Regions from separate parts of the Streptomyces sp. ADMS genome, predicted to be linked through region 1. Evidence: riboswitches for the same ligand, from Rfam matches in the RefSeq annotation. Region 1 holds a riboswitch; the other holds the start of a gene.
The links. A riboswitch is a leader RNA that binds a small molecule or an ion and turns the genes downstream of it on or off. The one in region 1 is predicted to bind thiamine pyrophosphate.
Positions count from the first base shown of each region.

Region 2: another riboswitch for thiamine pyrophosphate. It lies ahead of thiO (glycine oxidase ThiO); the one in region 1 lies ahead of RB628_RS03500 (thiamine ABC transporter substrate-binding protein).

Region 1 covers NZ_JAVFVX010000005.1:62,898-67,130, reverse strand. Annotated here, with positions in the region: gene RB628_RS03510 (hypothetical protein) at 1-273, shown strand, start outside; gene rlmN (23S rRNA (adenine(2503)-C(2))-methyltransferase RlmN) at 376-1,482, shown strand; TPP riboswitch at 1,508-1,613, shown strand; gene RB628_RS03500 (thiamine ABC transporter substrate-binding protein) at 1,696-2,778, shown strand; gene RB628_RS03495 (ABC transporter permease) at 2,802-4,233, shown strand, end outside.
Region 2 covers NZ_JAVFVX010000031.1:10,581-14,813, forward strand. Annotated here, with positions in the region: gene RB628_RS15940 (Rv2175c family DNA-binding protein) at 1-201, opposite strand, end outside; gene RB628_RS15945 (FAD-dependent oxidoreductase) at 298-1,536, opposite strand; gene RB628_RS15950 (hypothetical protein) at 1,569-1,952, opposite strand; TPP riboswitch at 2,002-2,114, shown strand; gene thiO (glycine oxidase ThiO) at 2,111-3,274, shown strand; gene thiS (sulfur carrier protein ThiS) at 3,283-3,483, shown strand; gene RB628_RS15965 (thiazole synthase) at 3,487-4,233, shown strand, end outside.

The DNA.
Region 1 (4,233 bases):
CAGCGCACCGAACGGCTGCGCGCGGATCTGGTCCCGCTGCGTCAGGGAGTCCACGCGGCCATGCGTGCCGCCCAGGACGAACTTGCCTGTGCCCAGGGCGCCGACGACTGGCACGGCTGGCAGGCGGGCCTCACCGCCCTGAACGACCGGCTGACCGAACTGGACGGGGGCCGCGTCACACCGACGGCCCGGCGCAAGGTCAGCGACCACTACCGCGAGCTGGAGCGGGAGGTGGCGCAGCTGCGGGGGGTGATGGCTGCGGCGCCGCGGTGAGTAGGTCGGAATCCCCTGATGACCTGGCCTTTTGTGGGTGCGCTGGACGTTGCCCACAGGGCGGCGAGGGGCTGTCCGGATGTCTGCGACACTGGTACAGCCATGCCTAAGCCCGGAGAACTCACATTCGTCGCCCCGCGCGGAGCCCAGAAGCCGCCGCGGCATCTTGCCGATCTCACGCCCGCCGAGCGTAAAGAGGCCGTTGCTGCGATCGGTGAGAAGCCGTTTCGTGCCAAGCAGCTCTCGCAGCACTACTTCGCGCGGTTCGCGCACGATCCGGCCGAGTGGACGGACATCCCGGCCGCTTCGCGCGGAAAGCTCCAGGAGGCGCTGCTTCCGGAGCTGATGACGGTCGTGCGTCATCTGTCGACCGACCAGGACACCACCCGCAAGACGCTGTGGCGGATGGTCGACGGGACGCTCGTCGAGTCGGTGCTCATGCGGTACCCGGACCGGGTGACCATGTGCATCAGTTCGCAGGCGGGGTGCGGGATGAACTGCCCGTTCTGTGCGACCGGGCAGGCCGGGCTCGACCGGAACCTGTCCACCGCCGAGATCGTGCACCAGATTGTCGACGGCATGCGCGCGCTGCGGGACGGGGAGATTCCCGGTGGGCCCGCGCGGCTCTCCAACATCGTGTTCATGGGTATGGGTGAGCCCCTCGCCAACTACAAGCGTGTCGTCGGTGCCATCCGTGCGCTGACCGACCCCGAGCCGGACGGCGTCGGGCTGTCGCAGCGTGGGATCACCGTCTCGACCGTCGGGCTGGTGCCGGCCATTCACCGGTTCTCCGACGAGGGCTTCAAGTGCCGGCTCGCCATCTCCCTGCACGCGCCCGACGACGAGCTGCGCGACACCCTCGTGCCCGTCAACACCCGGTGGAAGGTGCGCGAGGTCCTGGACGCAGGGTGGGAGTACGCGGCCAGGTCGGGGCGTCGGCTGTCCATCGAGTACGCGCTGATCCGGGACATCAACGACCAGGCCTGGCGCGGTGACCGGCTCGGGCGGCTACTCAGGGGCAAGCCCGTGCACGTCAACCTGATTCCGCTGAACCCGACTCCGGGGTCCAAGTGGACCGCTTCGCGGCCCGAGGACGAGAAGGCGTTCGTCGAGGCCATCGCCGCGCACGGGGTGCCCGTCACGGTCCGGGACACCCGCGGGCAGGAGATCGACGGGGCGTGCGGGCAGCTGGCTGCCACCGAGCGGTAGGCTTATGCCGTACATACACATCTTCATATTCCGACAGGGGAGCGCCACAGCGCTGAGAGTGCGGGACAGACCGCAGACCCTCTGAACCTCGCCCAGGTCATTCTGGGTAGGAAGTTCGGTCATCACTCAAGCTGTTGCGCCCTGCCCGGGAACCCTCCATGGGTCCCGGGCAGGGCCGCGTCTCTTCCTGGTCATCCCAGGAGGAAGAATCCATTGAGCATCAGTAAGCAGGTCGTGGCCCTGGCCGTCGGGCTCGGGCTTGTCACGCTGTCCGCGTGCGGGTCCGAGGACGGCGGCAGCGGTTCGGCGGCGGACTCCAAGACCGTCACCCTCATCAGTCACGACTCGTGGGCCGTCTCGAAGAGCGTCCTGGCCGCCTTCGAGAAGCAGTCCGGGTACACCGTCAGGGTCCTCAAGGACGGCGACGCCGGGCAGGCCGTCAACAAGGCGATCCTGACCAAGAGCAACCCGCAGGGCGATGTCTTCTTCGGTGTCGACAACACCCTGCTCTCCCGCGCGCTCGACAACGGGCTGTTCCAGCCGTACGAGGTGAAGGACGCCGGCGCGATCCTGCCCGCCTACCGGGCCGACGAGGCAAAGCACCGGGTCACCCCGATCGACACCGGCGACATCTGCGTCAACTACGACAAGGCCTGGTTCAGCGAGCACAAGCTGACGCCACCCGAGTCCTTCGATGATCTGGTCAAGCCCGCCTACAAGGACCTGCTCGTCACGGAGAACGCGTCCACCTCCTCTCCGGGACTCGGGTTCCTGCTCGGCAGCGCCGCGAAGTACGGCGACGACGGCTGGACGGGCTACTGGACGAAGCTCAAGGCCAACGGTGTGAAGGTCGTCGACGGTTGGGAGCAGGCGTACAACGAGGAGTTCTCCGGGTCGGCCGGCGGCAAGAAGGCCAAGGGGGACCGGCCGCTCGTCGTCTCCTACGCCTCCTCGCCGCCCGCCGAGGTGATCTTCGCCGAGCCGAAGCCGGCCACCGCTCCGACCGGGGTCGCCACTGGTACCTGCTTCCGGCAGGTCGAGTACGCCGGGCTGCTCAGCAACGCCAAGAACAGCGAGGGCGGCAAGGCACTGCTCGACTTCCTCGTCGGCAAGACCTTCCAGGAGGACATGCCGCTCAACATGTTCGTGTACCCCGTGCGGGAGGGCGCCCAGGTGCCCGCCGAGTTCACCGCGTTCGGGCCGCAGGCCAAGAACCCCGAGACCATGGCCCCCGCGAAGATCGCCGAACACCGTGACCAGTGGGTCAAGTCGTGGACCTCGCTCGTACTGAAGTAACGGAGCTAACGGAACCGACGGAAGTGAGCGAAGTGGCCTCTGTGGCTGCGCGCCGGAGGGGCGCCGCTCTGCGCGGTGCCCTGCTGGTTCTGCCCGTCGCCTTCTTCGCGCTCTTCTTCGCCTACCCCGTCGCCGCGATCGTCGCGCGCGGCCTTCACGTCGACGGGGTCTGGCGGCTGGGCCGGGTCGGGGACGTGCTGGGGGACTCCGGTATCCGGCACGTCCTCTGGTTCACCACCTGGCAGGCGCTCGCATCGACCGTGCTCACGCTGCTGGTCGCGCTCCCCGGCGCGTATGTCTTCGCGCGCTTCGATTTCAGGGGCAAGCAGATGCTGCGGGCCGTGGTGACCGTGCCGTTCGTGCTGCCGACCGTCGTCGTCGGTACGGCGTTCCTGGCGCTGGTCGGTCGGGGCGGGCTGCTCGACGAGTTGTGGGGCATACGGCTGGACACGACCGTGTGGGCCATCCTGCTCGCGCACGTCTTCTTCAACTACGCCGTCGTGGTGCGGACGGTCGGCGGGCTCTGGGCACAGCTCGACCCGCGTCAGGAGGAGGTCGCGCGGGTGCTCGGCGCGTCGAGGCTCGCGGCCTGGCGGCGGGTCACTCTCCCCGCCCTCGGGCCCGCTGTCGCCGCCGCCGCGCTCATGGTCTTCCTCTTCACCTTCACCTCCTTCGGGGTGGTGCAGATCCTCGGCGGACCGACCTTCTCCACTCTCGAAGTGGAGATCTACCGGCAGACGTCGGAGATCTTCGACCTCGGTACGGCCGCCGTGCTGACGGTTCTGCAGTTCGTGGCGGTGGGCGCGATCCTCGCCGTGCACGCCGGGACGGTACGGCGGCGGGAGAGCGCGCTGCGGCTCGTGGCGCCGGAGACGACCGCACGCCGGCCGCGCGGCCGGGGCCAGTGGGCACTGCTCGGCGGGGTGCTGACGAGCATCGCCGTACTGTTGGTGCTGCCGCTGGCCGTGCTCGTGCAGCGGTCGTTCGCGACGCCCGGCGGTGCGGGCCTCGGCTACTACAAGGCGCTCACCAGCGACGAGTCCGGCATCTTCCTGGTGGCGCCGATCGCCGCCATCGGGAACTCGCTCCAGTACGCCGTCGCCGCCACCGGCATCGCCGTTGTCGTGGGGTCGCTGGCCGCCGTGGCGCTCACCCGGCGCGATGCCGGGCGGATCGTACGGGGGTTCGACGCGCTGTTGATGGTGCCGCTGGGGGTGTCGGCGGTGACCGTCGGGTTCGGGTTCCTCATCGCACTCGACGAGCCGCCGCTCGATCTGCGCAGCAGCTGGATCCTCGTACCGCTCGCGCAGGCGCTGGTCGGGGTGCCGTTCGTGGTACGGACCATGCTGCCGGTGCTGCGGGCCGTGGACGGACGGCTGCGGGAGGCGGCGGCCGTGCTCGGGGCCTCGCCCTGGCGGGTCTGGCGCGAGGTCGATCTGCCGATCGTGCGGCGGG
Region 2 (4,233 bases), on a different contig from region 1:
GACGACCTTCTGCTCGACCCCGTCGATAAAGGCGGCGGGGACGTGCAGCGCACGGTTCTCACCACGGCGTACGGCGATCAGCTGGCCTTCCCTGACCAGCTGCCGGACGCGTGTCACCTCGACATCGAGCACTTCGGCGATGTCGGGGAGGGTGAGCCAGGCGGGGACGAGAGCATCGATCTTTGCGTCAATCTCGGTCACGGGACAAGCGTGCCATCCCGCACTGACAGTCGGAAGCCGGGCCCCTCCGACCTGCGCCGTCACAGTGGCGTCGAGGCCGCGTCGAGCCGGGCCGCGCTAGGCCGTGGCCGCTTTCAGGGGCCGGGACGGGTCCGTCAGCGCCCTGGCGTCCATCAGGGTTCCCGCCTCGACCAGGCGGCGCCCCTGGGCCAGGTCGCGGGGGCGGCCCACGGCCAGCAGGGCGACCAGGCGGCCCTCCCGCAGCCAGCAGACCGTCCAGGCGGGGCCCGACGGGTCGCCGCGCCACAGGGTGGTGTCGGCGACCCCGTGGTGGCCGATGTACTGGACGAAGCGGCCGAACTGCTCCGACCAGAAGTACGGGACCGGGTCGTAGACCGCCGGGGACTCCCCGACGATGTTCGCGGCGACCGTACGGGGTCCCTGGAGGGCGTTGTCCCAGTGGTGGACCAGAAGGCGCCGGCCATACCTTCCCGAAGGGAAGGAGGCGCAGTCGCCGACCGCGTAGACGTCCGCAGCGGAGGTGCGCAGGTGGTCGTCGGCGACGACCTCCCGGTGGTCACCCAGGGCGATCCCCGAGCCCGAGAGCCAGGCCGTGGCCGGGCGGGCCCCGATGCCGACGACGACGGCGCCCGCGGGCAGCCGCGAGCCGTCGTCGAGCACCACCGCGCCGGGCTCGACGCGTGCCACGCGCGCGTGGGTGCGCAAAGTGGCGCCGCTGCCGGCGTACCAGGCGGCCATCGGCGCGGCCACATCGGCGGGCAGGGCGCCCGCGAGAGGCCGGTCGGCGGCCTCCACGACGGTGACCGCACAGCCGGCCTCGCGCGCGGCGGTGGCGAACTCGGCGCCGATCCAGCCGGCCCCGACGACCACGATGTCGTGCTGGCGTGCCAGCACGGGCCGCAGCCGCTCGGCGTCGTCGAGGGTGCGCAACAGATGCACACCGGGTACGCCCTCGGTGCCCGGCAGGCGGATCGGTTCGGCACCGGTCGCGAGGACCAGGACGTCGTACGGGACGGGCCCCTCGGCGGTGCCCAGCTCGTGCCGGCCGGTGTCGACGCCCAGCACCTCGCGCCCGAGCTGCACCTCGATGCCGAGGGCCTCGAAGTCGACGTCGAAGGCGGAGTCCTCCGCCTTGCCGAGCAGAACGGCCTTGGACAGCGGCGGACGGTCGTACGGCTGATGGGGTTCGGCGCCGATCAGTGTGACGGAACCGGTGAAACCCTGCTCCCGGAGGGCGACCGCGGTCTGTACCCCGGCCATGCCCGCGCCCACGACGACCGCGCGCCGGGGCTGCGACAGCCCCTGCGCGCCCTGTGCCTGCGTCTGCTCACTCACCCGATCACCATAGACAACTGACAGATTGTCAGTCAGTGGGCGCGGTCCGTGATCTCCTCCACATCCGCCGGCTCGACCTGTGCGACCTGCTCGACCAGGCTCGTCCCGCTGCCCGGCTGCGACTCCCACTCCCAGGTCTCCGCCAACCGCAGCCGCCCGTCCGGCAGTTCGGTCACCTCGGACACACAGTGGCCCGCGGACGTCGTGCCGTCGTGCTTCAGCTGCACGTACCGGAAGTCGAGACGGTCACCTTCCCGCGTACCCACGAGACGGCCGCGTACGACGTCGCCGCCCGCGTACTCCGCCCAGATCTCGCCGTCCTTCTCGTGGTACGCGAACCTGGTGCGCGTCCCCACCTGGCCTGGGGCCTGGTCAGCGACCGGGGCGAGGACGAGACCGTCGAGCGAGCGGGGCATGGGCGAAGGCTCCCTTACATGCGGGTTGCTCTGCGAGCTAGGCTGACCAGCGTAAGCACGCGGGAGCCCGGACGCACCGGGCTGAGAGGGAGGCTGGCGGCCTCCGACCGTACGAACCTGATCCGGGTCATGCCGGCGAAGGGAGGGGCTGGACGCCCATGTCGCGTACGCACACGTCGGACGTCGTTGTCGTCGGAGGCGGGATCATCGGGCTCGTGACGGCCTGGCGGGCCGCACAGCGGGGGTTGGCCACGACCGTCGTGGATCCCGCGCCGGGCGGCGGGGCCGCACAGGTTGCCGCCGGGATGCTGGCCGCCGTCACGGAGCTGCACCACGGGGAGCAGACCCTGCTGGGGCTGAACCTGGAATCGGCCCGCCGCTACCCGGACTTCGTGGCCGAACTCACCGAACTGACCGGCCACGACCTCGGCTACCGCCGCTGCGGCACACTCGCCGTCGCGCTCGACGCCGACGATCGCGCCGAGCTGCGCGAACTGCACGCCCTGCAACAGCGATCGGGCCTGGAATCGGAGTGGCTGTCGGGGCGCGAATGCCGGCGCCTGGAACCGATGCTCGCGCCGGGCGTGCGCGGGGGGCTGCGGGTGGACGGCGACCACCAGATCGATCCGCGGCGGCTCGCCGGGGCGCTGGTGGCCGCGTGCGAGCGGGCCGGGACGGTGCTGCGCCGGACGTGGGCCGAGCGGCTCGTCGTACGGCGTGGGCGGGCCGTGGCGGTCACGGACTCGGAGGGCGACGAACTGGCCGCCGGGTCGATCGTGCTGGCCGGCGGCAGTCTCAGCGGGCGGCTCGCGGGCGTCCCCGAGGCCGTGCTGCCGCCCGTACGGCCAGTGAAGGGCCAGGTGCTGCGGCTGACCGTGCCGAAACGGTACGCGCCGTTCCTGAGCCGGACCGTGCGGGCCGTGGTGCGCGGCAGCCAGGTCTATCTGGTGCCGCGCGCGAACGGTGAGCTGGTCGTGGGTGCCACGAGTGAGGAGTTGGGCTGGGACACGACGGTCACGGCGGGCGGCGTGTACGAGTTGCTGCGCGACGCCCACGAGCTCGTCCCCGGGATCACCGAACTGCCGCTCACGGAGACCCGGGCGGGGCTGCGGCCCGGGTCTCCCGACAACGCGCCACTGCTCGGCCCGACCGGGCTGGAGGGGCTGCTGCTGGCCACGGGCCACTACCGCAACGGTGTGCTGCTGACCCCGGTCACGGGTGACGTGCTGGCGCACACGCTGGCCACCGGTGAACTGCCGGACGAGGCCCGGGCCTTCACCCCCCGGCGGTTCGACCCCGTGCGCATGGAGCAGTTCGTATGAGCCGTCACGTGAACATCCTGGTCAACGGCCGGCAGCGTGCGGTCTCCCCGGGTACCGCGCTCGACGCTCTGGTGAAGTCCCTCACCTCGGCACCCTCCGGTGTGGCCGCCGCACTCAACGAAACCGTCGTCCCGCGCGCGCGTTGGTCGTCGACCCCCCTCTCCGAGGGAGACCGCGTCGAAGTCCTCACCGCCGTCCAAGGAGGCTGAGCCATGGCCGACGATCCCTTTGTCCTCGGTGGTACGACCTTCACGTCCCGGCTGATCATGGGTACGGGGGGTGCGCCCAGCCTCGACGTGCTGGAACGGGCGCTGGTGGCCTCCGGCACGGAGCTGACGACGGTCGCGATGCGGCGCGTCGATCCCTCGGTACACGGGTCGGTGCTGTCGGTGCTGGAGCGGCTCGGTATCCGGGTGCTGCCCAACACCGCGGGGTGCTTCACCGCCGGGGAGGCCGTGCTGACGGCCCGGCTGGCCCGGGAGGCGCTCGGTACGGACGTGGTGAAGCTGGAGGTCATCGCCGACGAGCGGACCCTGCTGCCGGATCCGATCGAGTTGCTGGACGCGGCGGAGGTGCTGGTGGAGGACGGGTTCACGGTGCTGCCGTACACCAGCGACGATCCGGTCCTCGCGCGGAAGCTGGAGGACGTCGGGTGCGCCGCGATCATGCCGCTCGGGTCGCCCATCGGGTCGGGGCTGGGGATTCGCAACCCGCACAACTTCCAGCTGATCGTGGAGCACGCGCGTGTGCCGGTGATTCTGGACGCGGGGGCGGGGACGGCGTCGGATGCGGCGCTGGCGATGGAACTGGGGTGTGCGGGGGTGATGCTGGCGTCGGCGGTGACCCGGGCCCAGGAGCCCGTGCTGATGGCGGAGGGGATGCGGTACGCGGTTTCGGCGGGGCGGTTGGCCTACCGGGCCGGGCGGATTCCCCGGCGGCACCTCGCTTCGGCCTCGTCT